Kaistia algarum: one gene and its partner. The protein of the gene in region 2 interacts with the protein of the main gene of each other region in a pairwise test. Links are inferred from orthologs where the notes say so. Each region holds a gene or a part of one and is shown on either strand. Other genes may lie near its edges.

What was found.
Region 1: the proteins of rlmN (region 2) and ftsZ interact in binary tests that used the Escherichia coli proteins (3 or more experiments, as listed by UniProt). The link is inferred for Kaistia algarum from one-to-one orthologs.

What each region holds. Positions count from the first base shown.
Region 1 is NZ_JAPKNJ010000003.1:500,318-514,922, reverse strand. Bases 7,198-10,125 are described here. They hold ftsZ (cell division protein FtsZ), read right to left. Parts: upstream 9,565-10,125; coding sequence 7,831-9,564; downstream 7,198-7,830. Other genes in these bases: ftsA (cell division protein FtsA), read right to left, coding at 9,666-10,125; lpxC (UDP-3-O-acyl-N-acetylglucosamine deacetylase), read right to left, coding at 7,198-7,561. Also shown: OSH05_RS20690 (helix-turn-helix domain-containing protein), read left to right, coding at 43-1,467; OSH05_RS20685 (multidrug effflux MFS transporter), read right to left, coding at 1,474-2,739; OSH05_RS20680 (class I SAM-dependent methyltransferase), read left to right, coding at 3,059-3,811; DNA repair protein RecN, read right to left, coding at 3,823-5,490; OSH05_RS20670 (outer membrane protein assembly factor BamD), read right to left, coding at 5,505-6,377; more of lpxC, read right to left, coding at 6,605-7,197; more of ftsA, read right to left, coding at 10,126-10,988; OSH05_RS20650 (cell division protein FtsQ/DivIB), read right to left, coding at 10,988-11,902; OSH05_RS20645 (D-alanine--D-alanine ligase), read right to left, coding at 11,890-12,816; OSH05_RS20640 (autotransporter outer membrane beta-barrel domain-containing protein), read right to left, coding at 13,087-14,605. UniProt on the Escherichia coli protein: Essential cell division protein that forms a contractile ring structure (Z ring) at the future cell division site. The regulation of the ring assembly controls the timing and the location of cell division.
Region 2 is NZ_JAPKNJ010000001.1:1,209,050-1,223,677, reverse strand. What follows is about bases 5,999-8,949. They hold rlmN (23S rRNA (adenine(2503)-C(2))-methyltransferase RlmN), read right to left. Parts: upstream 8,105-8,949; coding sequence 6,893-8,104; downstream 5,999-6,892. Other genes in these bases: OSH05_RS05845 (RES family NAD+ phosphorylase), read left to right, coding at 8,688-8,949; OSH05_RS05850 (MbcA/ParS/Xre antitoxin family protein), read left to right, coding at 8,342-8,728; OSH05_RS05860 (hypothetical protein), read right to left, coding at 6,467-6,889; OSH05_RS05865 (LysE family translocator), read left to right, coding at 5,999-6,489. Also shown: OSH05_RS05905 (Gfo/Idh/MocA family protein), read left to right, coding at 1-499; OSH05_RS05900 (GntR family transcriptional regulator), read left to right, coding at 578-1,330; OSH05_RS05895 (DNA-3-methyladenine glycosylase I), read left to right, coding at 1,354-2,031; OSH05_RS05890 (N-acyl amino acid synthase FeeM domain-containing protein), read left to right, coding at 2,225-2,965; OSH05_RS05885 (hypothetical protein), read left to right, coding at 3,122-3,400; OSH05_RS05880 (hypothetical protein), read right to left, coding at 3,419-3,730; OSH05_RS05875 (DUF2092 domain-containing protein), read right to left, coding at 3,727-4,539; OSH05_RS05870 (AbrB family transcriptional regulator), read right to left, coding at 4,636-5,727; more of OSH05_RS05865, read left to right, coding at 5,848-5,998; more of OSH05_RS05845, read left to right, coding at 8,950-9,464; prmB (50S ribosomal protein L3 N(5)-glutamine methyltransferase), read right to left, coding at 9,526-10,470; OSH05_RS05835 (YidB family protein), read right to left, coding at 10,589-10,951; OSH05_RS05830 (hypothetical protein), read right to left, coding at 10,973-11,737; CopM family metallochaperone, read right to left, coding at 11,906-12,292; OSH05_RS05820 (hypothetical protein), read right to left, coding at 12,380-12,715; OSH05_RS05815 (hypothetical protein), read right to left, coding at 12,797-12,985; and 3 more genes.

The DNA of each region.
Region 1 (14,605 bases), on a different replicon or contig from region 2:
GATGTCAGGCTGTGACCGTCAGACCAGTTGAATTGTAAAATCATGACAAACGACATCGAGAAGAAGCTGTTCATAGGCCCGAAGCTACGGCGGCTCCGTCGCGATCTTGGCCTTAACCAGACCAAGATGGCCGAGGACCTCGGCATCTCGCCGAGCTACGTCAATCTGATGGAACGCAACCAGCGCCCCGTCTCGGCGCAGATCCTCATCCGCCTCGCCGATGTCTACGACCTCGACGTCAAGATGCTGGCCACCGGCGAGGACGACCGCAGCCTGGCCGAGGTCAGCGAGTTGATGCGCGATCCGATCTTCCAGGATCTCGCCGTGCCAGCGCAGGAAATGCGCGACCTCGTCGAGACCTGTCCTTCCCTGGCGCTAGCCATGCAGCGGCTCTACCAGGCCTATCAGCAGACGCAGCGCGGCCCGGAGGACGGCATCGTGGCCGTGCCGGCCTTCGAACCGGTGGAAGCGGTCCGAAGCGCCATCGAGACGGCCCGCAACTATTTCCCCGAACTCGACGAGGCCGCCGAGACGCTCGCCGCCGAATTGGGCGAGCCCGGCGCCGACCTCTTCGCCGCCCTTGCCGCCCGCCTCCAGGCGCGGCATGGCGTGCGCGTCCGCGTGGTTCCGTCCGAAGTGATGACCGGGGCGCTACGCCGCTTCGACCGCCACCGCCGCCATCTGCTGCTTTCCGAAATGCTGGGAGCCTCGGGCCGCACCTTCGGCGCGGCGTTCCAACTCGCCACGTTGGAACAGGCGGCGGCGCTGGACGCGGCCGTGGAGGCAAGCGCGCTTATCGACCCGACCGCGCGGCGCATGTTCCGCGTCTTCCTCGCGAATTATTTCGCCGGGGCCGTGCTGATGCCCTATGGCCGTTTCTTCGCGGCGGCCGAATCGTCGCGCTACGACATCGCCATGCTCGGGCGCCGATTTGGCGCCAGCTTCGAACAGGTCTGCCACCGGCTGACGACGCTGCAACGGCCGAGCGCCAAGGGCGTGCCCTTCTTCATGATCCGGGTCGACGACGCCGGCAATGTCTCGAAGCGCCACGCTTCCGGACGCTTCCATCTCTCGCGCTATGGCGGCACCTGTCCGCTCTGGAATCTGCACGAGACGTTCCGCACGCCGAGCACGATCCTGACGCAGCAACTGGAAATGCCGGATGGGAGCCGCTTCTTTTCGGTCGCCTCGGCGGTTGCCGGCACGCCGCAACCCCTGCCGAGGAGGGAGGCGCGCTTCGCCATAGGACTCGTTTGCGAGATGAAATATGCCGCGCGCCTTGCCTATGCGGACGGTCACGCCGACGAGCCGATTCCAATCGGGACGAACTGCCGGCTCTGCGAGCGCACCGATTGCGTGCAGCGGGCAGAGCCTCCGGCGGCGCGGCCGATCCTTATCGACGAATGGATCCGCGGCAATGTCCCGTTCCGTTTCGACCCCAGGCGCCGGCGCGAGGCCGAGGCCTGAATTCCGCTACTTGACGGGCAGCGGGTCGGGATTGTGCGGGCGGAAAAGACGCCCCTTCTCGGTCCAGAGCACAAGGGCGAATGCCAATAGTCCCATGACGAGGAAGCCGATCGACAAGGGCAATACCGTACCGTTGAAGCTCTGGCTGATCACCATGCCGATCAGGGAACCGCCGAGCGTCGTATAAGCGCCGATGACGGACGAGGCCGTGCCGGCGACGTCACCGAGCGGTTCCATCGCCATCGTGTTGAAATTCGGCATCGCAAGGCTGAACAGGAACTGGCAGCCAGCCAATCCAAGGATGAAGAGGAACAGCGGCGGCTTGCCGTCATAGACAACAGCCATCGCCACCAGCGCGAACGCAAAGACGAGATAGCCGCAGACACCGGCATGCGACAGACGCCGCATGCCCAGCCGGCGGACAAGCTTAGAATTCATATAGGCGGCCACGCCCATCACGGCCGCGATCGATCCGAAGACGGCCGGAAAGAGCAGCCCGAGACCATAGACATCCGTCTCGAAGATCTGCTGCGAGGAGGCGATATATCCCATGAGCGCGCCATACATGAGCGCCATGGCGGTGGCATAGCCGAACGTTGCCCTGAGCGTGACACAGCGCATAGCGCCAGCGCCAATGCGCTTCAAAGAAAATGGCATGCGATATTCGGGATGCAGCGTCTCCGGCATGCGGCGGCCGAACCAGATGGCGAGCGCCAGCGCCATGACGAGCATCGAGACGAAGATGACATGCCAGCTTCCGAACAGCAGGAAGAAGCTGCCGATCGAGGGAGCGAACACCGGCACGATCAGGAAGATCATCATGACGATCGACATGACCCGCGCCATCTCACGGCCATGGAAGCGGTCTCGCACGATGGCAACGGAAAGGATGCGCGTCGCCGCCGCTCCCATCCCCTGGATAGCCCGGGCGAACAGCAGGACCTCGAAGGTGGGCGCGAACAGCGCGATGAAACTGCCGATGGCGAAGATGACCAGCCCGATCATCAGCGTCGGGCGCCGGCCGATGACGTCCGAAATCGGCCCGTAGAACAGCTGCATCACACCGAAGCCGACCATGTAGACCGTCAGAATGAGCTGCACCTCATTCACGGACGAGAGGCCATAGTCGGCAGCGATCGGGTCGAAGGCCGGCAGCAGATTGTCGATCGACATCGAGCCGAGCGCCATCATGAAGGCGATCATCAGCACAAATTCGAAGAAGGACGGCGACGGGGCTTCGCGCTCGGTGGAGCCCGCGGTGAGGATGGACATCAACGCTCTCAATTTTCTCACGAATGGCAGAATGGCCCTTCGTCCTGGACCGACCGGGCGCAACGGCGCCGCCTCCCACGGTACCAAGTCCTTCCTACGCCGAAAAACCGGACGGTTCCGTGACGGCTATCACAACGAGGAAGAAAGCGATGTCAATCAGACCAGTTGATATTACACGGCCGCCTTATGATCAACCGACGTTATCTTTGGCGACGTATATTTCGTGATGAATCATGAAATCCTCGAGATCCGCCGCGCCGTCACGCTTTGGTCGCGGGCCTGAGCCAGGACTGTCCCAGATGGAGATAAGGACGCGACAATGGGACGGTTCGAAACGACGGCGGAGACCTACGCGCTTTATCGCGAACCCTATCCGCCGAACTTCTTTGTCGCGGTGGCCAGACAACTGGGCTTCCAGGGCTCCGAGGCGCTCATCGACCTCGGTACGGGACCGGGAATGCTCGCCCTGGGCTTCCGGCCTTTTGTCGCCTCGATCCTCGGCGTCGATCCGGAACCGGCCATGCTGGCGGCCGCGCGCGAGGCCGCGACGGCTGCGCATGTGGAATTTCCACTGTTCGCCGGCCGGACGGAAGACCTTCCGGCAGATATCGGTCGCTTCGATCTCGTGACCATCGGACGCGCGCTGCACTGGATGGACAAGGCCACGAGCCTGCCCGTCCTCGACCGACTGCTGCTCCCCGACGGCGCGATCCTGGTCTGCGGCTGCTCGCCGGCGAAGGATGGCAGCAATCCCTGGCTCGATATCCTCGAAAGGATCGTCCATTCCTGGGCAGCCGAGGGCGCGACAAACTGGAACCGTATCTATGGAAACTGGTTCGTCGGATCGTCGTTTCTGCCGGCGGGTGAAATCGAGACGACATTCACGCAGCCGATCACACCACAAGCCCTGTGCGAGCGAGCGCTCACGCGCTCCACGACGTCGCCCGCTATCCTCGGCAGCCGTATCGACGCGTGCCGCGCCGAGCTTCTCACAGCACTCGTGCCCTTCTTTCCCGAAGGCAGTCGCCAGGAGACTCTGAAGGTCCGCGCTGAGATTCTGCGGCGAGGGTAGCTTCGGGCAGCCTATGCGCCGCCGATCAGCCGCGCAGCAGCCGCGCGCGCTTCTTCGGTGACGACGCTACCGGCGAGCATGCGCGCGACCTCCTCCTGCCGGGCCGAGCCGCCGAGCACGCTGACGCCGGTTGCGACCCGCTCCTCGCCGGGCAGGCTCGACTTGGCGATCAGGAAATGATGGCCGGCACGGGCGGCGACCTGCGGGGCATGCGTCACCGACAGGACCTGTACGCGCTCGGCGAGGCGGGCGAGCCGCTTGCCGATCGCCTCAGCGACGGCGCCGCCGACGCCCGTGTCGATCTCGTCGAAGACGAGCGTGGGCGCCGAACCGCGATCGGCCAGCGCCACCTTGATCGCGAGGAGGAAACGCGAGAGCTCGCCGCCGGAAGCGACCTTCATCAATGGGCCCGGCCGCGTGCCCGGATTGGTGCGCACGACGAAGGAGACGGCGTCGATCCCGCTTTCCAATCGCTCCTCCGGATCGCTCTCGACCAGGACGATGAAGGCGGCACGCTCAAGCTTCAGGGCTGGCAGTTCCTCGGCGACGCGGGCTTCCAGTTCCTCGGCGGCATGTCGGCGGCGAGCGGACAGCGCGGCCGCGACGGCGTCGAAGGCGCGCCTTGCGGCTTCGGCCGCGCTTTCGAGGGCCGCGAGCCGTTCCTCGCCGGATTCAAGCGCTGCGAGATCGGCCTCCATCTTCTCGCGCAGCGCGGCGAGGTTCTCGACCGGAACATCGAACTTCCGGCCTGCGCCGCGTAGTGCGAAAAGCCGTTCCTCGGTACGCTCCAACTCCTTGGGATCGAAGGCGCTTTCGCGCAGGCTCCTCTCCAGCAGCGTTTCGGCTTCCTCCAGCCCGTCCAGCGCGCGGTCGATCGCCTCCACCACGCCGTCGAGCAGCCCGCCGGCCTGGTCGCGCTTGCGCTCCAGCCGGCGCGCCAGCGAGGCGAGCGACGGCACCGGCGACGTGGATCCGGCGATCGTCTCATGCGCATCGGAGAGATCGCCGGCAATCTTCTCGACCTGCATCAGATGATGCCGCCGCTCCGCCAGCTCGGTCTCTTCCCCGGTCTGGGGCGACAGTCGCGACAATTCCTCGACCGAGGCGCGCAGATAGTCACCCTCGGTTCGCGCCGATGCGATCCGCCGCCGAAGCTTTGCGACCTCGCTCTCCGCGGCACGCCAGGCAGCATGGGCAGCGGCAACCGCGGTTGTCTCGACGTCGAGACGGCCGAACGCATCGAGCAGGCGCCGGTGCACGGTGGGATCGATCAGGGCTCGGTCATCATGCTGGCCGTGGATCTCGACCAGCGTGGCGCCGATGTCGCGCAGCAGCGCCACGCCGACAGGCTGATCGTTGACGAAGGCACGCGTCCGTCCGTCGCCTGTCTGAACGCGGCGCAGGATCAGTTCGTTGTCGCTATCGATGGAATTCGCTTCGAGAATGCCGCGCACGACATGATCGGCGGCGACATCAAAGACCGCCGTCACCTGGCCCTGGCTGGCGCCATGACGAACCAGCGACCCGTCCCCTCGCCCGCCCAGCGCCAGCGAAAGCGCATCGAGCAGGATCGACTTGCCCGCTCCAGTCTCACCGGTGAGCGCCGTCATCCCGCCGGAGAACTCGATCTCCAGCCGGTCGATGAGGACGATATCGCGTATGGAAAGCGCGGCGAGCATCGCGCTCCGATCCGTCAGCCGGTAACGAAGCTGAACGCCTTGCTGATCCAGGAGCTCTTGTTCTCCTGCGGCTCGAGGCCACCGGACTGGAGCAGCTTGTAGGCGTCCTTGTACCACTGCGAATCCGGGAAATTATGCCCGAGCACAGCGGCGGCGGTCTGCGCTTCCTGCGTGATGCCCATCGCGTAATAGGCGGTGGTCAACCGATAGAGCGCTTCCTCGACCTGGCGCGTATTGGCATATTCCTGGACCACGACCTTGAAGCGATTGATCGCCGCCGGATATTCCTTGCGCTCGAGATAATAGCGCCCGATCTGCATTTCCTTGCCGGCGAGCTGGTCGCGGGCGACGAGGATCGCCTTCTGCGCGTCGTCGACATATTCGGAATTCGGATAGCGATCGATCACCTGCTGCATCGCGTCGAGCGCGCGCTGGGTCGATTCCTGGTCGCGCGTCACGTCCGGGATCTGCTTGAAGTAGGCCTGCCCGATCATGTACTGCGCATAGCCGGCGTCCGGGCTGGAGGGGTAGAGCGACAAATAACGTTTCGCCGACTCGACGCTGTCGTCATAGCGGCCGAGACGGTAATTCGTGAACGCGCTCATGATGAGCGCCTTGCGCGCCCATTCCGTATAGGGATGCTGCTTGTCGACCTCGTCGAAGCGGGTGACGGCCTGCCTCATCTTGCCCTCCTCCATCAGGAAGAGCGCCTGATTATAGAGCTCGCCGGCCGGAACATCCGGCTCGTCGGCGACCTCTTTTTTCCCAAACAGGCTGCAGCCGGCCAGCGCAATGAACGACGCGATCATTGCCGCACGAAGCGCGACCGAACCTGCCCGCCCGAGGGAAGTGCGCTTCGCGGACAGGAGGACACGGGCATCAATCATCAGCAGCTTCGAGCCAGCAGAGCCGGCCTCGCCTCTCTCGACGGGTCAAAGCAATGCCGTCTCTGTAACCAAACGGCATCATCCTGTCACCAGCCGTGGCAGCGCATTGGCGCATTTTCATGGCGACAGTACGATCCCAACAGCGCAGGCCGCAGGGATCGGGCGAAAGTAAGGAAAGCTGTTGAAAAACGGCTGACGATCAAGCGGACAGCGCCCGATGATGCGGGTCAGGACTTGTCGGGACCGAAGGCGGCAGCCGACAGGCGAACCGGAATCTCGGCACGAACCGGCTGACGCCGCGACTCGGCAAAGTCACCAACGAAGGTCCAAGCATCCGAATCGGCAAGCAGCGCCTCGACCATCCGAGCATTGAGCCGGTGACCGCCGCGATAGGAACGATAGGCGCCCAGGATAGGCGCGCCGGCCAAAGCGAGATCGCCGACGGCATCGAGCGTCTTGTGGCGAACGAACTCGTCCGTGAAGCGCAGGCCCTCGGGATTGAGCACGCGATCATCGCCCAGAACGACGGTGTTCTCCAGCGACGAGCCCAGCGCCAATCCGCGCGACATGTAGAATTCGACATCCTTGAGGAAGCCGAAGGTACGGGCACGGGCGAGGTCACGGCGGAAATTATGCGGTGTCAGGTCGACGACGAACCCCTGCCGGCCGATGAGCGTCGAATCGAACTCGATGTCGATCTCGAAGCGGCGACCGTCAAAAGGCAGCAACTCGGCGAAGGAAGAGCCCTGATCGACGCGAACCGGCTTCAGCACCTTGATGAAACGACGCGGCGCACCGACCGAAACGATTTCGGTGCCATCCAGCAGCGACACGAATGCGGCGGCGCTACCATCCATCATCGGCACTTCCGAACCGTCGATCTCGACGATCACATTATCCACGCCGAGACCGCTGAAGGTCGCCAGAAGATGCTCGATCGTCGCTACCGACAATCCCATCTTCCCGATGGTGGTGCAGGATTCCGTTGCGTGAAGATGTTCGATCGTGGCGCGGATGGAAACGGTGGAGACGCCCGAAGCGTCGACGCGCTGAAACACGATGCCCGTATCGGCGTCGGCGGGGTTAAGGGTCATCGTGGCCGGCTTGCCGCTATGCACGCCGATACCCGAAACGACGAGAGCATCGCGCAACGTCGTCTGAGCCGTGCCCTGCTGCTTTGCCATCAATTCGCCCCGCCTGAGACACAGAACTCGAAGGCCTGATTGCCTCCGAACCGATGCCCCGACTTTACACACGACCAGCTGAGTGCCCCCTCAACCGCTCGAATCGTCATATTCAACAGCATCTTGAGTTGGAGAATACGGCGGTGCAGCACGGTCAACAAATCACGCTTTCTAACCGTGTGTAACCGGATCCCCGAACGGCATATCTCCAAATAGCACGAGACCCGGCGCCGCAAGCGGCACCGGGTCTTCGCAGTTTCTAAGACAGCTCAGTTGGCCTGCCGGCGGAGAAACGCCGGGATTTCGAGCTGATCATCCTCGTGACGCGCATCGCGCGGCATCACGCGGCCATGCTGGTCGAGTTCCTGCTGCCGGGAGCGATAGGCCGCTTCCTGCTGCGGAATCGGAGCCTGCGGCCGAACCTGTCCCTGCTGACGCGGGGCCTGGGCCGGGGCCTGCGGCGGACGGACCTGGGTCCGCGGCGCGCCGCCCTGCGGCTGCGGATTGCCGCGAACGAGCGGCGGCTGGGCCGGCTGGGTCGCCTCCTCCTCGCGACGGCCGAGGCCAACATGGGCGAGACGGCGCAGGAGGCTCATCGGACCGCGATCTTCCTCATGCGTCTCCTCGGCGCGAGCGGCATGGATCTCGCGCTGAGCGACGGCGGGGAAGTCCTCGACGCGCGGCATCCGGGTGGATGCAGGCGCCTCGGCTGCCGGCGGGATGAAGTGCTGTGCCGGAGCGTGATCGTCGACCGGAGCCTGATGCGGCACCATGTCGAACTCGTGATCCAGCTCGGCCTCGGCATAGGAGACCGGGGCCTGCGGCGCCATCGGGGCGATGGTGACGCCAGGATCACGAGCCGACGGCTGGCTCTGGACGGCCTGGCGGAGCTGCTGGGCCGGGGCCGCGGCGCGGACTTCGGTGTTGATCGACGGCGCGCGGGGCGCCGGCTGCTGGACCGCTGCCTGCGCGGCGGCCTTCATACGCTGGTTCAGCTCGGCGATACGCTGGTCGTTCGGATTGTGCTCCTCGATGACATCGCTATCGATGCCGGTCGCGACGACCGAGACGCGGATCACGCCCTCGAGGCTCTCCTCGAACGTGGCGCCGAGGATGATGTTGGCGTCCGGATCCACTTCCTCGCGGATGCGGGTTGCCGCCTCGTCGACCTCGAACAGCGTCAGATCGCGGCCGCCCGTGATCGAGATCAGCAAGCCGCGGGCGCCGTGCATCGACGTCTCGTCGAGCAGCGGATTGGCGATCGCAGCTTCAGCCGCCATGATCGCGCGACGGTCGCCGGAGGCTTCGCCGGTGCCCATCATCGCCTTGCCCATCTCGCGCATCACCGAGCGAACGTCGGCGAAGTCGAGATTGATCAGGCCTTCCTTGACCATCAGATCGGTGATGCAGGCGACGCCCGAATAGAGAACCTGGTCGGCCATCGAGAAGGCGTCCGCGAAGGTCGTCTTGTCGTTGGCAATGCGGAACAGATTCTGGTTCGGAATGACGATGAGCGTATCGACGCTCTCCTGCAGTTCCTTGATACCAGCCTCGGCAACGCGCATGCGGCGCGCGCCCTCGAACTGGAACGGCTTCGTCACCACGCCGACGGTCAGGATCCCGTGCGAACGGGCCGTGCGGGCGATGACCGGGGCTGCGCCCGTGCCGGTGCCGCCGCCCATGCCGGCGGTCACGAACACCATGTGCGAGCCGGCAAGGTGATCATTGATCTCGTCAATGACTTCCTCGGCGGCGGCGCGGCCGATTTCAGGCATGGAACCGGCACCGAGACCCTCGGTAACGGCAACGCCCATCTGGATCAGTCGCTCGGCTCGAGACGACATAAGGGCCTGGCTGTCGGTGTTCGCGCAAACGAACTCGACGCCTTCAAGGCCCGATCTGATCATATTGTTGACGGCGTTGCCACCAGCGCCGCCAACCCCGAAGACCGTGATCTTGGGCTTCAGCTCAGTAATGTCCGGCATCTTCAGGTTGATGGTCATGGTGTCCTCGTCGTCTAGACCCCTACTGCCGGTGGCGCTTAACCGGCATCGCTTCATTTGCATTGGGGCGCTTCGCCGTCGGCGCCCCGCCTTTCGGCGACTTAGAAACTCTCTCGGAACCAGTGCCCGAATCGGGAGAAGACCCCCCCGGTGCCGGTCATTGCGAGACGATGGCCGCGGACCGCCGAGACCTGTTCGATCTGGGCAACCTGCGGATAGATCAGAAGGCCGACGGCCGCCGAGAAAGCCGGCCCCTTGGCCGCCTCCGGCAATCCCGTCACGCCGAGCGGCCGGCCGAGACGAACGCTGCGCGCCAGGATGCGGCGCGCCGCCTCGGTGAGCCCGGTTAGCTGGCTTGCGCCACCCGTGAGAACGATGCGGCGCCCGACCATGGTCTGGAAGCCAGAAGCGTTCAGCCGGTCGCGCACCAGTTCCAGCATCTCCTCCGTACGCGCACGGATGATCCGCGTCAGCGCCGAGCGGGGGAGCTGGTTGGGAATATCGCGATCGTCGTCGCCGATCGGCAGGACAGAAAGGATGTCGCGCTCGTCGGACACGCTGGGCAGCGCGCTGCCATGCATCGTCTTCAGCCGTTCCGCATCCTCGATCCGGGTCGAAAGGCCGCGTGCAATGTCGGTGGTGACATGCTGGCCGCCGATGGCGAGGGCGTCGGCATGGACAAACTGGCCATCCATGAACACGGAGATCGTCGTGGTGCCGCCGCCCATGTCGACGCAGGCAACACCCAGTTCCGTTTCGTCCTCGACCAGGGCGGCAAGCCCCGCTGCATAGGGCGTCGCGACCATCGCCTCGACCGAGAGATGGCAGCGGGCAATGCAAAGCTCGAGATTGCGCAGCGGCGCGGATTCGCCGGTCACCATGTGCATGTCGACGCCGAGGCGCTCGCCGAGCATGCCACGCGGATCGCGAATGCCGCCATTGCCGTCGATCGAATAGCCGATCGGCAGCGAGTGCAACACGGAGCGCTCCGGCGTCACCGAATGCTCGCGGCCGGCCGAGAGGACCCGGCGGATATCGGCCTCGACGATCTCGTGGCCGGCCAGCGCCACGCTCGCTGAAAAGGCCTCGCTTGCCAGACGGCCGCAGGAAATATTGACGATGATCGATTCGACCGTGACGCCGGCCATCCGTTCGGCCGCATCGACGGCAAGGCGGATCGCCTGCTCGGCCTGATCGAGATCGACGACGACGCCGGACTTGATGCCGCGCGAGCGCTGATGACCGATGCCAATCACCTCGACGGCATGGGTGCGGCCCGGCAGAACGTCACCGAGTTCGCGCGGCTTGAGACGGGCGATCAGGCAGCAGACCTTGGAGGATCCGACATCGAGGATCGAGACGATGCTCGACTTGCGCGTCGGCAAGGGACGTACGCGGCTATCGGAGGCGACGAAGAGCGGCATCAGGTGCTGGCTCCCCTGCGCTTGGCGAGCTTTTCCTGCTCCTTGATCGCGGCGAGGCGCTTGGCCGCAGCATCCGGCGACAGGCGCACAAACATGCGGTCGCCGAGCCGGAGGTCGAGGCTGACGATATCCTTGGAGAGCAGGCCGTTGCTTGCATCGAAGGCGGCGACCTGAGCGAGCGCCGTCGCCGGCTGCTCCTCCGGCAGCATCAGGGTCACGCCATTGTCGAGCACGAGATCCCAGCGCCGCTCACCAACCAGAACCGCGGCCTTGAGGCGATCGCGGAGCGCCGGGAACGGGTCCACCAGCGAGAGCGCCTCGTCGACGCGCGTCTCCGCGCCCTTGCCGATCAGACGAAGCAGGCCGTTATGCACTTCGCCGGCATCGCCGATGACGCGGCCCGTCTGGTCGATGACGGATACCGACTGGTCATGCTGCCACAGCGCGAACGGAACGCGCTCGTCGATCGTGATCTTGAGCGTCGAGGGATAGATCTTGCGCAGCGTCGCTTGCTGCACCCAGGGGAGAGTCTCGATGCGGGCCTTGGCCGCCTCGACATTGATGAAGGGGAGCGAGGCGTCGGGGTTGAGTTCGAGCTTGTCGAGCACCGCAACCTCGGATGTCTCCATCTGGCCCGAGATGCGCACATTATCGACAACGAGACCGGCGGCATGGCTGACCTCGCCGACGACCTCGTCGACCCGACCCGCGGAGACAATTCCAGCGATCGCGGTGGCGGCGAAGAGCACGGCCAGGCCCTTCACGCCGACATGGGCGGGAAGACGCCAATCCATGCGCTCCACGACCTTCATGCGGCGGCGGAACCACGAGGCAAACTTGGTCGGCACCGCGCCGGCCGAAGCCGCGAGGCCCTCAACCGTCTGTCCCGTTTTACGCCGGCTTATCTGCCGCACGACGCGTCCTCCACCATCCAGCTCACCAGCGCCGGGAAATCCATCCCGGCATATCTCGCCATGTCCGGGACCAGTGACGTTGCCGTCATGCCCGGCTGGGTATTCACTTCGAGGCAGACGAGTTCCCCCGTGCCACCCGGCCTGTCGTCAAATCGGAAGTCCGCCCGGCTGATGCCGCGACACCCGAGAGCCCGATGAGCCCGCACAGACAGATTCCGTATACTTTGGTAAATATCTGGTAAAAGCGGAGCAGGAATTACGTGTCTTGCACCGTTGTCGGAATATTTGGCGTCGTAGTCGTACCAGCCGCCATCTTCCGTCACGAGCTCAATGATATCAAAGGCTTCGTCGCCTTTGACGCCGCAAGTCAGCTCGCGGCCGGCGATATAACGCTCGACCATTACCGTGTCGCCATAGCGCCAGTCCTCGGCAAAGAGTTGCTGGGGCGGATGCAGCGCGCCCTCGCGGACGATCAGGACGCCGAAGCTCGACCCCTCCGCGACGGGCTTCACGACATAGGGCGGCTCCATCGGATGGGCCTTGGCGACGTCGAGCCGGTGCATCAGGATCGATTCCGCGACGGGAATTCCCGCCGCCTTCATGACGTCCTTGGCGCGCGCTTTGTTCATCGCCAGCGCTGAAGCGAGTACGCCGGAATGGGTATAAGGAATGCCCAGGATTTCCAGAACGCCCTGGATGCTGCCATCCTCGCCATAGGGCCCATGCAGGGCATTGAAGGCGACGTCCGGCTTCAGCTTCGCCAACACTTCCGCGATATCGCGCTGGACGTCGACCCGCGTGACGCGATAGCCGGCCGTTTCCAGCGCGTCGGCACACCCCTTGCCGGAATTGAGCGAAACGGGTCGCTCGCTCGACCAGCCGCCCATCAGGACGGCGACGTGCTTCGCCAAAATGCTGTCTCCACCAAGTGTTCCGCGCGGGCCGAATCGGACTTCGCGAAATATGTCAGGGAAGACGTAAGGAAGCGTTAACCAGATCGGCCGGGAGGCGGGACAAATCGACTCAGGCGTTCCGCCGGTTTCGGGGCCATGACGTCCGGACCGCCGTTAACGATGGGCGAGCTCGCCTTCGGCCTTGTCGTGCATGGGCGGGCGCGCGAAACAGAGGCGGAAATGAATACGGCCCGCCAAAGCGGGCCGTATCGATCGCGGAAGCGAAATGGATCAGAAGCGCACTTCGCCAGTAAGCTTCACCGTATTGGAATTCGCATTGTCGGCGAAAGACCCCGAATAGGTGAAGCCGAGGCTCACCCGCTCGTTGAAGGCGAGGTCGGCGCCAGCCTCGACAAGCGCGGAGTCCTGCGCGATCGGCGTGCCGGCGACCGTGAAGCCAGTGCCGGTATTGACGAACAGCATCGCCGCCTCCGGCGAGACATCGTCGAAGGCGTGGCGCCAGCCGAGCATCCCGCGCGGCGTCACCCGCACCCCATTCAGGAAGATATCGCTCGAGAAGCGGGCACCGAGCGTCGAATAGGTCGTCTCATAGGAGGCGCCCGACGAGCTGAGACCGGTCAGGGGGGCGTTCGTTTCCGTGAAGTCGTCGGCGTTCACGCTGACCCAGCCAAGGCCGACATAGGGCGAGAGGGTCGCGCTGCCGACCTTGGCGTCATAGGCGACCTCGCCGAAGACATTACCCGTTGTCGCATTGTAGTTCGCCTGCGGCCGTTCGAGGATGCCGGCAATGCTGGCGACCCGCATCGTGTCGATCGAACTCCAGCCCATCGATGCGCCCCCGCGCAGCTTCACGGCATCGAAGGCAACGCCGCCATAGAGCGCGATGAGCGCCGTGTCGATATCGGCAGAACTCGACCATTTCGACGTATCCGCCGAGCCCCAGCTGTAACCACCGGCGAGGCCGAAAGTATAGTTGTCGTTTGAGAAGTCCGCACCGACCAGCGCGCCGCCGACGGAAGAATCCGTCGCCGCCGTATTGCCGTTGTCGCTGCCATCACGGTTGAGCCAGGAGCCGAAGGCCTGGGTCCAGCCCGAATAGCGCGGCCCGGACGCCTCCAGTGCGTCGAAGGCCGCGCTGTTCGGCTTGGCCTCCTCGCCATAGCCGAGCTTCTGGCTCGGCTGGGCGGTCTTGTGGGGAACACCGATCTGGCGCAGCCGCTCGAGCAGCGTCAGTTCGGTCTGCATCGACTGATCGAACAGCGTGCCGGCGAGGTCGGCATGAATCTCGCCCGACAGCGAGTCATAGCCTTCCGCGAGCCCAACGCTCGTCTGGCTGCTGGCGACGTAGTTGTAGAGCTGGCTGCCGCCATGGCTCTGGTCGAGCGCGTTGGCGACGGCTCTCTCATTGGCCGTCTGCGCGAAACTCGCAAAGGGGATGCCGTTGCGGTCCAGCGAGATCGTCACAGTGTTGGCGTCCATGTCCAGCGTCGGCGTGATGAACAGAAGGCTCGGCGCCTGAAGCGACGAGAAGCCGGCTCCCGTGATACCGCCAGCCGCTGACACGACCGTCGCCTTGGCGCCGACGACATAGGGTCCGGGGGCGAGGTTGAGCACCACCGTGCCGCCATTGATGGCGGCCGAGCCCGTCACGGCGAGGCGGTTCGACGCGCCATTGCCAGCCATGCCGACCTTCAACGTGGCATCGGTGAGGCTGGCACTGCCATTAACGGTGAGTTGGCCGCTGGTCCCGGTGCCGGGCACGATCACCGCACCGACGCCTGCCGTCACC
Region 2 (14,628 bases):
TCGCGGCAACACCATTCGGGTCGAGACGCTGACCAGCGTCCAGGCGCTGCTTCAGTTCGCGAGCGGCGCGCAGGTGAGCTTCCTCGCGAGCTGGGATGTCTGGCAGCACGGCCAGCCGCCGCTCGAACTGCATGGCACGGAAGGCTCGCTGCGTGTGCCCGATCCGAATTGGTTCGGCGGCGATGTACTCCTCGCCCGGCGCGACCAGCCCTTCGCGGCCGTTGGCACCGAAGCCATGGTCTATGGCGGCCTCAACTACCCGACCTTCGCCGGCGAAGTTGCCAACTACCGGGGCCTCGGCCTCGCCGACATGGCTGATGCGATCGAGACCGGCCGTCAGCACCGGGCCAATGGCGAAGTCGGCCTCCATGGTCTCGCGGTGATGGAGGCGATGCTGCGCTCGGCCACCGAAGGCGGCGCGACGCTCGCCATCGACGATCCCGTCGAGCGTCCCGAAGCACTCGGCGAGGTCGAGGCTGCCCGCCTAACCGGGATCTGACCCGCCCGCGCCGATTGTGATCGCCCGGCCCCCTCGGTAGAGTGCTCCGGCAGGAATGATCGGCAGCGGGGCCTTGGCATGGACGTCGGGACGGAAACGCGGCGGCGCGGCGCGGACGAGGCGGAAGGTCCCGCTGAGGACGGCGGCAAGCGCGTCCGCGGCCACGGCGCCCAGACCGTCTATGAGAAGCTCCGCCGCTCGATCCTCGATCTGTCGCTGGCGCCGGGCAGTCCGCTTGACGAGGTGAGCCTCGCCGCGGAATTCGACATGTCGCGCACGCCGGTGCGCGAGGCCATGGTTCGCCTTGCCGCCGAGGGGCTGGTGACGACGCTGCCGAACCGCAACACCATCGTCTCGCCGATCGATTTCATCCGCCTGCCGGTTTATTTCGAGGCGCTGACGCTGATGTATCGCGTCACGACCCGCTCGGCGGCGGTGCATCGCGGCGCCGGCGAGCTGTCGCGGATCAAGACGCTCGCCGATGCCTATGCCGATGCGGTCGAGCGGGGCGATGCGCTGACCATGATCGAGGTCAATCGCGAGTTCCACGTTGCCATCGCCGAAGCGGGCGGCAATCCCTATTTCACGACCCTCTTCACCCGCCTGCTCGACGAGGGCCGCCGCCTGCTGCGGCTCTATTATTCCTCCTTCGACGATCATCTGCCGCGCCAATATGTCGACGAGCACGGGGCGATGGTGGCGGCGATCGAGGCCGGGGACGCGGAGCGCGCCGATCAGCTGGCGGCTGCCCACGCCGCGCAGATCGTCCGCCAGATCCAGAGCTATATCGCCCGCGACGCGGCGGCGGGCATGGTGCTGACGGATCGCTGACGAGCGGCCGACGGGAGTTCGAGATGCGCGATTTCGGCGAGATCCTGGCGCGTGCGGCGGAGCGGAAAGGCGGGCTGGAACGGCTCGAAGCGCTCCTCGCCGGGACCCCGGTGAAATCGCCAGCCGAGATCGCGGCCATGGCGGACGCCCGTATCCTCGCGGCCATGACCCGGCGCGTCTTCAATGCCGGCTTCTCCTCCAAGGTGATCGACGCGAAATGGCCGGCGTTTGAAGCGGCGTTCCGCGGCTTTGATCCGGCCGCTTGCGCCTTCCTGTCGGATGAGAATTTCGATGCGCTTCTGCGCAATGCCGACATCGTCCGCAATGGCGCCAAGATCCGCAGCGTGCAGGCCAATGCCGCCTTTCTTCTCGATCTCGCGCGCGAGCATGGCAGCGCCGCCCGTTTCTTCGCGGATTGGCCGGATGGCGATTACGTCGGCCTGCTCGACGTCCTGAAGCGCCGAGGCAGCCATCTCGGCGGAGATTCGGGCATCTGGTTCCTGCGCATGATCGGCAAGCCGGCCTTCGCGCTGTCGCCCGACGTCGTCACGGCGCTGATCCGCGAGGGCGTCGTTGAGCGCGCTCCCGGTGGCAAGCGCGACTTCGCGCTCGTCCAGGCAGCGTTCAATGCGTGGTTGGCCGAAACGGGACGAAATCTGACGGAGCTCAGCCGCATTCTGGCGATGAGCGTCGGCGACTAGAGTCGACGTCCTTTCGCGCCGCAGCAGCGCGGTTGCCATTCTGCTGCGCCGCAAATTAACCTTAATAAAAAGTAAACTATGAAAAGGCTGCCATTGAAGCCGGCAGTGGGTCCGCCTGCCTGTTCCGGCTGTTAACGATTTGTTAAGCTTGTTTGCAATGGGGCCTGATGGCCACCCCCATTTGGAGACCAGCATGTCTGTTGCGGCGTTGGCGCCCTCGGCGCCGAGCTTCTCCGAGCGTTTGTTCAATGTTCTGGAGAAGGTAGACTACCGGGTTGCAGTAACGGAGGCGGATCGAGACGCGGTGTTTCGTCTGCGTTACGAGGCGTATGAGCGCGAAAAGGCTGTTGTGCCGAGTTTTTCCAGGCGACTCAGCGATCAATACGATGATCTAGACAATACAATGGTGGTCGCGTTGCATCTGGATGGCCGCATCGCCGCCACCATCCGCATCAGCGTGATGACGGCCGATCAGCCCGATGGACCGGATCGCGCGCCCTTTCTCGACGTTGTCGGGCCGATGCTCGACGCCGGCAAGGTCCTGATCGATCCGACGCGCCACGCGACGGACGAAGCGTTCTCGAATGCCTATCCTGGCTTGATGCCCTATCTGACGACCCGTATCGCCTGGATGGCGGCAGAGCATTTCGATGCCGATGTGATCCTCGCCAGCGTGCGGACCGAGCATCAGGCGTTCTACCGGCGGGTCTTCGGCTGCGAACTCGTCTGCGAGCCGCGCCCCTATCCGCCGCTGATCAAGCCGCTCAGCCTGATGACGCTGGATTTCAAGGCGGCGCGCAACAAGGTGCTCCACCGCTATCCATCCTTCCGCTCGACCTTGTTCGAGCGGCGTATGCTGTTCGAGCCTTTCTTTGGCGCGGATGAGGCGATCCTTCAACAGGACGCCGTCACCCCCAAGGCTCTCACCGCCTGACGCGGCGGTGGCACCCGTCCGCCTTGCTTTGAAGCTGGTGCCGCTCCGTGCACCGGCTCCCCGGCACGCCGCTTGACTTGCGTCTTCCCCACGCCATTTCGGCTTTAACGCTGGGGCCGGCCTTTCTCGGCTCCTGCGCAGGCGGTGGGAGGAGACATGCGCAACGCGGTTATCATCACAACCTTGGGTGCGGCGCTACTGGGCGCCGGCCCGGCCATGGCGCAGCAGAGCTATCCGGGGACAGTCACCAGGGCGAACCCCGGCACCGGCGATGTCACTCTGACGACGGGCAAGACCTATCGCGTCAGCAAGCCTGTATTGCTCTATGGGCTGATGCCCGGCGCCCATGTCGTGATAACGGTCGCGCCCAACGGAACCGTCGGTATCCGGCAGAATGAAGGCTATCGCGACGAGGCGATGAGCCAGCAGCAATGAAGCCCGGTCTCGCGACCGTCAGGGACAACGCCAGGTCAGCTGCCCATAGGCATTGACGACCTGATAGCAGCCGGGACGCGGCGCGACGACCACCACGGGTGGTCGCACCACGACGGGCGGCGGGACGACCACGACCGGCGCCGGGTGATAATAGGGCGTCCGGCGGGCAACGCCGGCATAGCTCATCGGCGTCAGCGGCCGGCCAACGACAGCCTCGGCCTGGGGCATCAGCGAGCCGGAACGGAGCGCAGCCCAATCGACGGGAAGCACGGCGAGGCCGGTCAGCAGGCCAAGCCCGAGCGCGGCGATGCGGGAAAGCTTCAGGGTCATTTCAAATCTCCCTTCGCGGCGGCACTCGGCGGGACCTCGTCCATTTCGCCCAGCGCGGCGAAATCGACCTTCTCGGCGCCCTTTGGCGCGGTGAAGGCGAAGGCATCGGCGGCAAAGTTCGGCGCCGTGTTCCAGCTCTTGATGCGGATCGTATATTCCGGCGCGGCGGCGACGGCCTTGCTGGTGATGACGAATTGGCGGGGGATTGGATGCTCCCCGATTTCGACCCAGAGCTGCCAGTCGGTGTCGAGCGTGCGGAAGGCGAGATGCTCGCACTCGACACCGTCGATCACGCCGCGTCCTATATGCCGGCCATCGATCACGCCGCCCATCAGCGCGTCATAGGCATTGGAGGAGATGAGGTCGGCCGCTGGCAGTTCCGCTCCCGCCTGCCGCAGTCCCGCGACGATATCGTCGATCGTGCCGCCCTCAATGGGCAATTGGGCATAGCGGTTCAGATTGCGGCCGAGCAAGGTGAACAGCTTGCCGTCGCTCACCGCCTCGACATCGGCATAGCCGCCGACGCGGTGGGCGCGGAACTGGTTCGGCCGGTTGAGATCCAGCGATCCCGAGGACGCGAACCGGATCTTCTCGATCTCAGGCGTCACGACCTCGATCGAGGTGTCGAAGGTCATCGCGATCGTCTTCTGGCTCGCGACATAGTCGGACATCGCTTTGACGATCGCCGAAGCGTCGTCGGCAGCATGAACCGGGCCGGCCAAAGCGAGCCCGAGGACGGGCACCACGAGGGCGCCGACGGCGCGGCGCAGGACGCGGGCCACCCGGTTTGCGTAAACAGCACCCATCATCTCACTCCTCCCGAGTTGATACGGCGTGGGCGCATCGACCTAACCACCAATGCCGCGTCTTGGCGAACGAATTTGTCGCGAGGTGAGGCCGCGTCGCTAGTGGCTATGTTCGCTCGCATGGATGCGGCGCGCGATAAAGCCGGCGATCGACGGGCCGAGCAGCACGATCAGGAAGAAGCGCACGACCTGCAGCGCCATGACGAAGGAAATGTCGACGGGCGTCGCGGCGGCGATGATCGCGATCGAATCCATTCCTCCGGGGCTGGTTGCCAGATAGGCGGTGAGCGGATCGACGCCGAGAAGATGAACGAGCAGCAGGGCAAGGCCGCCGCAAAAGGCGATCAGCACGGCGATCGAGAGAATGAGATGCGGCAGGATCCGGGCGGCATGGCGCACGATCGCGTGGGTGAAGCCGAGACCGATGCGCCAGCCGATCAGCGCATAGCCGATCGAGAGCAGCCATTCCGGCAATTGGATCGCCAGCGTTCCGGTCGCATGCAGCGCGGCGCCCACCACCATCGGCACCAGCATGGTGCCGGACGGAATGCGCGAGACCCGGCCGATGAGCGTCCCGATGACGGCTACCGCGACCGTACCGCCGAAGGCGGCTGCGTCGATCGGTGGGAACCAGACGGTCTCGGGACGCGGCGCGCCGGAGAGGTCGACGAAGAAGCCGGCCAGGATCGAAGCGGAGCCGGCGACCATGACGACGCGCAGATATTGCATCAGCGCGACGAGCCGCGCATCGGCGCCGAAAGCCTCGGCCATCAGCACCATCGCCGAGGCGGCGCCGGGCGAGGAGCCCCAGACCGCCGTCGTCCCCGGCAGGATGCGGCGCCGGCTCATGACATAGCCGAGGGAGCTCGAGGCGATGATGGTGGTGGCGACGATGGCGATGAACAGCGGCCAGTCGGAGAGAAAGGTCCCGACGATGCCGGGCGTGATCGCCGAGGCGATCAGCATGGCGACGATCGCCTGTGCGGCGATCGCCAGCGGATCAGGAACGCGGATGGTCGCGCCGCCGACACCGGCCGCGATCCCAGCGGCCATCGGCCCCAGCAACAGCGCCGCGGGCAGGCCGGCGGCAAAAAGCAGGGCCGCGAGCCCGACCGAGCCGGCGACGAGGCCGACCCATTGGAGGGGGCGCGGCCAGAGGCCGATCGGCGGGAAAAAGCGGGAGAGGGACATGGAAGGGCCTTGTGCAGGCGCAGCATAGCATCAACGCGGGAGCGGAGAACCCGAATGCATCGCAATTGGCGATGGCTGGCTTCGTGCTATAGATCTCGCATCTCTTCGTGGATGCCGATCATGATGAACTTCGTTCCCGCCGCACCCGTTCTGCTCGCCTATATCCTGGCGGTGGTGGCTCTGATCCTGACGCCCGGACCGGACATGACGCTGTTCCTCGGCAAGGCGGTCAGCCAGTCGCGCATGGCCGGCGTCGCGGCCATGCTGGGCAATTCCCTCGGGCTGGTCATCCACACCGTGCTGGTCGCGATCGGCCTCGCCGCGCTGCTCGCCGCCTCGGTCACGGCGTTCACGGTCCTCAAAGTCGTCGGCGCGGCCTATCTGGCCTATCTCGCCTATCAGGCGATCCGCCACGGCTCGGCCCTGACGCTGGGCGGCAATCGTACGGCCGCGCCGCTTTACCGGGTCTTCCTGCACGGGCTGACGGTCAATCTGCTCAACCCGAAGATCATCGTCTTCTTCGTGACCTTCCTGCCGCAATTCGTCCTGCCGGGCGATCCGCATGCGAGCGGCAAGCTGATGTTCCTCGGCCTGCTCTTCGTGGCGGTCTCGATCCCCATGAGCCTGCCGATGATCTACTTCGCCGGCTCGATCGCGGATTTCCTGAAGCGCTCGCCCAAGGCGACGCGGGCCGTCGATTATCTGTTCGCCACGGTGCTCGGCGGCTTCGCGGTGCGGCTCATTCTGGCGCAGACGAAATAGGGCGGTTCACGCCCGCGCCGTGCCCCGCTACCAGCCAATAGGCGAAGCCGGCGGCGAGCCCGGCTGCGAGCGGCGGCAGGAATTCCGTGTTGCCTGGAAAGGCGAAGAGGTGGACACCGAGTCCGATCCCGCCGCCGAAGATCATCCAGGCGATCACTGAGCGGATGGCGAGGATTTCCGAGAGCACGATGCCGGCGAGGAAGGGCAGGGCGGCGGTTTGCGCGATGCCGGCGATCAGGATCATCACTGGCTCGACGATGATCGGAATGAAGTGGCCGGGGCCGCCCCATAGATCCTGTTCGCGAAAGCCGAAGGCGGCGAGATAGACGAAGATCGCCGTCGCGATCGCCGCCATGAAGCCGATCGGGATCAGGAACAGGATGCGCAGGAAGGCGCGCATCGGCTACTCGTCCGCGTCGCCGGCCATCATCGCCTCGAGCGCCAGGCGCTCGCGGGCGCGCATTCGCTCGCTCTCGCTCTTCAATTGCCCACAGGCGGCGAGGATATCGCGCCCACGCGGCGTGCGGATCGGCGAGGCATAGCCGGCGCGGTTGACGATGTCGGAGAAGGTCTCGATCGTCTCCCAGTCCGAGCACTGGTAGTTGACGCCCGGCCAGGGATTGAACGGGATCAAATTGATCTTGGCCGGGATACCCTTGAGCAGGCGAACGAGTTCGCGCGCATCGGCCGGACTGTCATTGACGTCCTTCAGCATCACATATTCGAAGGTGATGCGGCGGGCGTTGGAGAGGCCGGGATAGTTGCGACAGGCTTCCAGCAGTTCGGCGATCGGGTATTTCTTGTTGAGCGGCACGAGCATGTCGCGCAGATCGTCGCGCACGGCATGCAGCGAGATCGCCAGCATCGAGCCGATTTCGGCGCCGGCGCGCGGGATCTCGGGCACGACGCCCGAGGTCGACAGCGTGATGCGTCGCTTCGACAGCGACAGGCCCTCGCCGTCGGAGGCGATCAGCAGCGCCTCCTTGACGTTGTCGAAATTATAGAGCGGCTCGCCCATGCCCATCATGACGACGTTCGAGACGAGGCGGCCTTCGCTGGGAACGGATGTGCCGACCGGCGTCGACGTGTCGGGGAAATCGCCGAGCCGGTCGCGGGCGACGAGGATCTGGCCGACGATCTCCTCGGCCGTCAAATTGCGCACCAGCTTCTGCGTGCCGGTATGGCAGAAGGAGCAGGTCAGCGTGCAGCCGACCTGGGAGGAGACGCAAAGCGTGCCGCGGCCGATCTCGGGAATATAGACCGTCTCGATCTCGACCGGGCGGCCGGCGCCGCGCGGGGGAAAGCGCATCAGCCATTTGCGCGTCCCGTCCTCGGACACCTGCTCGGTGACGATCTCGGGACGCTTCAGCGTGAAGGCGCTGGAAAGCGTCGCGCGCATATCCTTCGAGACGTTGAGCATGTCGCCAAAATCGGTGACGCCGCGCGCATACATCCAGTTCCAGAGCTGCGACGTGCGCATGCGAATCTGCTTGCGCTCGACGCCGATGCGAGCCAGCTCCGCACCAATGCCCTCGCGCGAAAGGCCGATCAGCGAGGGCTTTTCGGAATGCGGCGATCGGGCGGCGGGCGGTGCCGTGGTGAGCGGTGCGGTCATCAATGTATCCGGATAAGGGCCGGGGGCGTCCATATCGTGGCGCCGATAGGCCAATTTGGCCGCCTCATACCACAAATCGGCAGTATTCGGGAATGCTTCAGATGAGGGCAGAGCGGCGCGTGATCAAGACGGGGCAGCCAACCGCTGTGAACAATCGGCTTGCCTTCCGTGCATGTCTACTTATCTCTTTCCACAGGAAGAAATATTGTATAATATATCTATGGAAAGAGAGGCGTTATGCGGATTTCGACATCCTCCATTCCGGCCGCCGCACCTGAGGCCGGGCTGGTCTTAACCAAGGCCGCCATCCGCGCCGCCGATCGGCTCCGCGTCACGGCGCGTATCCTCGCCACGATCATCGGTGTCAGCGAGGCGACGATATCGCGGATGAAGCGCGCTGAATTCGCGCTGGAGCCGGGCACCAAGCCGTTCGAACTCGCGGTGCTGTTCACACGGCTATTCCGCTCGCTGGATGCGATCGTGGGCGGCGACGATGCCGTGGCGGCGGCGTGGCTCACCCAACCCAATCTGGCGCTGGCCGCCCGGCCGATCGAAAAGATTCAGAGCGTGATCGGACTTGTCGATGTCATCGCCTATCTGGACGCGCGTCGCGCTCTCGTCTGAGTTCCGGCGATTTGACGGTTCGTGCTGGCGCCTGGTCGAGGCGCAGCACCGCGTCTCGACGCTGAAGCTGACCGATACGCTTGCCGAGCAGGCGATCCTCGAGGATCTGATCGAGGACACCAAGCCGGCGATCCCGCCGGAGTGCCGTCATCTCGATTTTCTGCTGGCGACGCCCTTCCGCTATGGCGCGCCCTATCCGCACGGATCCCGCTTCCGCCGGGCCGGCCGGACCCACGGCGTCTATTACGCAGCCGAGACCGCCGCGACCGCCGTTGCCGAGATGGCGTTCTACCGTGTCCTGTTCTTCGCGGAATCGCCGGCGACGCCATGGCCCTCCGACGCGGCCGAATATACGGCTTTCGCCGTAGCTGTCGCGACGGATCGCCTGCTCGATCTGACGATTGCACCGCTGTCGGCCGATGAAGCGATCTGGACGGACCCGACCCGCTATGCCGGCTGCCAGGCCTTGGCCGATGCGGCGCGCGAGGCGGGTGCGGATGCGATCCGATATCGCTCGGTTCGAGATCCGGCCGGAGGCGCCAACCTGGCGCTCCTGTTCTGCCAGGCCTTCGCCCGCCCGGCGCCGACCGAGCGCCAGACCTGGCGCATGCGATTGAGCGCGTCCGGCGTCCAGGCGCTGTGCGAGTTCCCGCGTCAGGCGCTGGAATTCCCCCGCGCCGCTTTCGCCTCCGACCCGCGCATCACGGCGCTCAACTGGGAACGCGGGTCGCGCTGACGGCAGCGCCAAGCCCGGGCTGCCGTCAGGCAGGAACGGGCAGGCGCTCTTCCTCCCGCTGCTATTCGACCGGGCCGATCATGCTCGAATCCTCGACGCCGAGCGCCTCGGCGGAGAGCCAGAACACTTCGCCCTCGCTCTCCTCCGTATCGAGCCAGAGGAAATCGAGGGCCGGAAACTCCGCCTCGAGGATCTCGCGGCCCGTGCCGATCTCGCACAGGAGGCCGCCGCCAGGGTTCAGATGATCCGGCGCCGCGGCGAGGATGCGGCGGACGATGTCGAGCCCGTCCAGGCCGGAGCCGAGCGCCATGGCCGGCTCATGCCGGTATTCCTCCGGCAGTTCGTCCATCGCGATCCCGTCGACATAGGGCGGGTTGGTGAGGATCAGATCGTAGCGCTTCTCCTCGATCGGCGCGAACAGATCGCCCTCATAGAGCTCGATCCGCCCGCCAAGACCCTTGTCGCCCACATTGATGCGCGCGACGTCGAGCGCGTCCGGCGACAGGTCGATCGCGTCGATCTCGGCATTTTCGAAGACACCGGACGCCAGGATGGCAATGGCGCCGGAGCCGGTGCAAAGGTCCAGCACCGTCTCGATCGAATCCGTATCCTCGACTAGCGAGAACTCGTCCCCGCCAAAGAGGTCGGAATAGAGGATCTCGCCGATATAGGAGCGCGGAACGATCACCCGCTCATCGACATAGAACGGTATGCCGAGCTGGTAGGCGCGCTTCAGGAGATAGGCGAGGGGCTTGCGGGTGGTGACTCGCGCCTCGATCAGCGCGACAAGATGCGCGCGCTCTTCCGGCAGCAATCGCGCGTCCAGATAGGGCTCGAGCTGGTCGATCGGCAGCTTCAGCCCTTCGAGCACCAGATAGGCCGCCTCGTCGAAGGCGGTCGATGCGCCATGGCCGAACGCAAGGCCAGCGGCGTTGAAACGGCTCACCGCATAGCGGAGGATATCGCGGACGGTGAGCAGTGTGTCGGCGGGGGCGGGTTGGGGCAATTGCGTCTCTCAGGCATGGATGAGGTCGCGGCTGGCTCTATCAGGTTGGAGCCGGATGCGCACCCCCGCCGGCCCGGCTTTCGCCGGGCGCGGCCGAATACCTCGCCAGAAGCGCGCCTCAGGTCGTCAGCTTGCCGTTGGGGCTCAGCTTGTCGACCGCGTCGGGCAGATATTGCGCCAGCATACCCGAGATCTGGTCCAGCGGGATGCCGAACTGCGTCGCGAGCTTCTGCAGTTCCGCATTGCCCAGCGCGCCCCGGATCTGCTCGACATCGATCGGCAGATTGCTGCCATTGCCGAGCCAGGAAGCGACCTGCGCCCCGAGCCCGGAGGTTTGCAGGTGATCGAGCACGCCCTGCAGGCTACCGAACTCCGTCTTGGCGAGCGCGTTATTCAGCGTCTGGCCGAGCGAACTCGGATCGCCATCCTTTCCGCCCAGTCCCTGCAGCACGCTATTCAGCAATCCGTCGAACATACCCATGGTCGTTCTCCTTCTGGACCGCTACTGGCCCTTGGCCTTCAGACGCTTGTTGCAGTCGCTCCAATATTGCGGCCACTTGGCGCCGGTTGCCAGCGTGCCCGCCTTCTTGGCGGCCTGCCATTCGGCACCGCAGGAGCGCATGCGCGCCCAAGCAGCCTTCTGGCCCGGTGTCGGTTCACGCTTGCCGGTAACGGCCGGCTTGTTCGGGTCGACCTTGGCAGCGACTTCCGGATCGGGCAGCGGCGCGCCGAGATCCTCGTCATCCGCCTTGGTTGCCTTCGCTGCCTTGGCCTTCGGAGGCGTCGCCTCATCCGGATGGGCGGCGGCATAGTCCTTGGCGCACTGGCTCCAGAATTTCGGCCAGGTCTGGCCGGCCGGAACCTTGCCATCGGCCTTCAGCTTGGCCCATTCATCCGAACAGGCAGCCATGGCTGGCGACTTGCCCTTGCCGCTCGTGGCGGCCATGTCGTCGGCGGGCGCGGGGGCCGTTGCCGGCTTCGCAGCCGCCTTGGTCTTGGCTGGCGGGGGCTCGGCGGGCGGCGGCGCGGTCTTGTCGGCAGCGGCGGCGGCATCGGCGGGATGGGCCGCGGCGTAGTCCTTGGCGCACTGGCTCCAGAACTTCGACCAGGTCTGCCCGGCCGGGACCTTGTCGTCGGCCTTCAATTGCGCCCATTGGTCGGAGCAGGACTGCATGGCCGGAGATGTGGCGGCCGAGGCAGAGCCGGCAGCAAGGAGGCCGAGGGCCAGTCCGGCGCCGGCGAGCGCTAGCCGTAGTGAAAGCGTCATGGTGCGATGTCCTCCGATGCCCAGCGCCGGAATGGCGCTTCGCCGCCCTTGGCGGACAGGGAACATCGCGCCGCCTCCAGTGTCAACGATCCTGATTGCAGCATCGAAGCGCGAAACCGTGCGGCGAAACGAGCCTCGCCGCACGGGTCTTGCCGGAACGCGGCGGTTCTATTTGCCGGCGTCGCCGCCGTTCTTCGCCAGCCAGGCCTTCATGAAGGTGATCTCGCCCTCCTGGGCCTTTATCACCGCCTCGGCGAGCTTGCGGATTTCCGGATCCTTGCCGTATTCGAGCTCGACCTTGGCCATGTCGATCGCGCCCTGATGATGCGGGATCATGCCGCGCACGAAATCGACATCGGCATTGCCACTATAGGGGATCATCATCCCCTGCATCATGGTCTGGTCGGCCTCGCGAAACGCCTTCGTCGAGGGGCTTTCGTCGGAAGACATCCCCTGCATCGGCATCTTGCCGTGATCCATGCCTTCGGCGCTCGCCAGCGCGAGCGGCGTCGTGAAGACAGCCGCGAGAGCTGCCAGTCGGATCCATTTCTTCATGTCACTATCTCGAATATTCGCAGAGCGGGCATGAGCCTTCGGCCGCCGCGGCCCGCGCGCGGTCGGCCTTGCGCAACCTGGAGAATGTCAGGCGCGGGGAGGCGGCAGCTCGGGACCGGGCGCGGCGCCGATCGGCAGGCGGTCCGAAGCCGGGCGCGGCAGGCGGGTCCGGTTGCCGTCCGGCAGACGCAGCGCGATCTCGCCGCTCTGGCTCGCCGCCGGAAGGAGGAGGCAGCAGACCGCAATCTGAATGGGCATCGCCGGGCGATCCGGCACCGCGCCATGCATCGCGCCGCCGGTCAACGCATGCGGACAGCCTTGCATGCCTTCATGGCTCGGCATCCCCATGGCCGGCACAGTACCGGCGATCGCCAGGGACAGGAAAATAAGACAGGCCGTGAGGAAGCGGAAAGCGCGCTGCATGAGGGTGAGATGGCGTTGCCTGTGGCCAAGGTCAAGCGCCGAACCGTGCCGGTGGCTCGCCCGGTCCGGCGCGGCATCCGGCTATTGATTGGTCGCCGGCGGCGCGGCCGGGGCGGTCTCGGCTGGAGCGCTGGCAGGCGCCTTGGCTTGCTCCCGCTCGATCTGTTCGAGGTCGTCCTGCTTGAGATTGTTCATCTCCTCGGCCATGGCGGGCGCAGCCATAAGCAGGAAGGAGGCCGCGAGGAGGGAGAGCTTTGGCAGGGTGGTCATGGGGAACTCCCGAGCGCCGGAAAGCCGTGCCATCCGGTGGTGACGAGCCGAGGCTACCACGCGGGAGGCACAGCCGCCATTGGTGGACAGGGGACGGTCAGCCGAGGCGCCTCTGCAGGAAGACGAGATCGAGCCGGCGGCCGAACTTGAAGCCGAGCTCCGGCATGCGCGCCGTCTCCTTGAAGCCCTGGCGTTCATGCAGGCGGATCGAGACCGCGTTGTCAGCGGTGATGCCGGCGACCATCACGTGCTTGCCCGCGGCCGTGGCATGATCGATCAGCGCCGCCAGCAGCGCCTTGCCGGCACCCTGGCCACGCGCCGCGGCCGCGACATAGATCGAGTTCTCGACCGTGAAGCGATAGCCCTGGAAGGGGCGGAAATCGCCATAGGAGGCATAACCGAGGACGGCGCCCTCCGCCTCCGCGACCAGCACCGGGAAGCCCTGCCGGCTGCGAGCCTCGAACCAGGCCTTGCGGTTGCCCAGATCGACTTTATCGTCGTTCCAGATCGCCGTCGTGTTGGCGACGGCGTCATTATAGATGGCGAGGATGGTGGGAAGGTCCGCCTCGCGCGCCTCACGGATCTGCATGGCTCAGGCCTTTCCGATCGCCTTGTAGAAAATCGTGGCGCCCGACGGGCGGCCGTCCGGCGTCAGGGCATAGCCCGGTATCGTGCCGACCTCCGTCCAGCCGCAGGCGGCGTAGAGCTGGTGGCCGGCGCTGTCCGTCTCGGTATCGAGCACGAGCAGCGTCCGTCCGGATTCAGTTGCCGCGGCCTCGGCCGCTGCCAGGAGCGTCCGCCCGAGGCCGCGCCGCCTGGCGCTCGAATGCACCAGCATCTTGCCGATATCGGCCCGATGCGGCTGGTTGGGCTGCGGGGCGAAGGTCACGACCACCGTGCCGACGATCCGTCCGTCCGATTCCGCGACGATCAGGATGCGCCGCCCCTCGGCGATGAGCGGGATCTGGCCGCGCCAGAACGTCTCGGCCTCGTGCGCCGCGAAGCCGGCCATGAAATTCACCGAGGCGCCGCCCGCCACCGCGTCGGTCAGCAGCGCGCCGAGTTCAGCCAGCGCGCCTTCAGCCTCCGCGGCGGAAAGACGCCTTATCCGGGCGCCCGGTTCACTTGCCCGGTACGAAGCTTCTTCCGGCATGGTCCTCGCGCCCGTCTCTTTTGCCTGAGTTCCTATCGCCCCGCCGGCTTGCCGCTGTCAATTGGCCGGATAAGCCCGCTTTCGGCGCTTTGCGGGGCGATGGCGTGATGCTATGGAGCGCGCCATGACGAAAGCGCCCCTCGCCAATATCCGCAATTTCTCGATCGTGGCCCATATCGACCACGGAAAATCGACCCTCGCCGACCGGCTCATCCAGTTGACCGGCGGGTTGTCGGATCGCGAGATGACCAATCAGGTGCTCGATTCGATGGATATCGAGCGCGAGCGCGGCATCACCATCAAGGCGCAGACCGTCCGGCTCGACTACAAGGCCAAGGACGGCAAGACCTATGTCCTCAATCTGATGGACACGCCCGGCCACGTCGACTTCGCCTATGAGGTTTCGCGCTCGCTCGCCGCCTGCGAGGGCGCGCTGCTGGTCGTCGACGCCTCCCAGGGGGTCGAGGCGCAGACGCTGGCCAACGTCTAT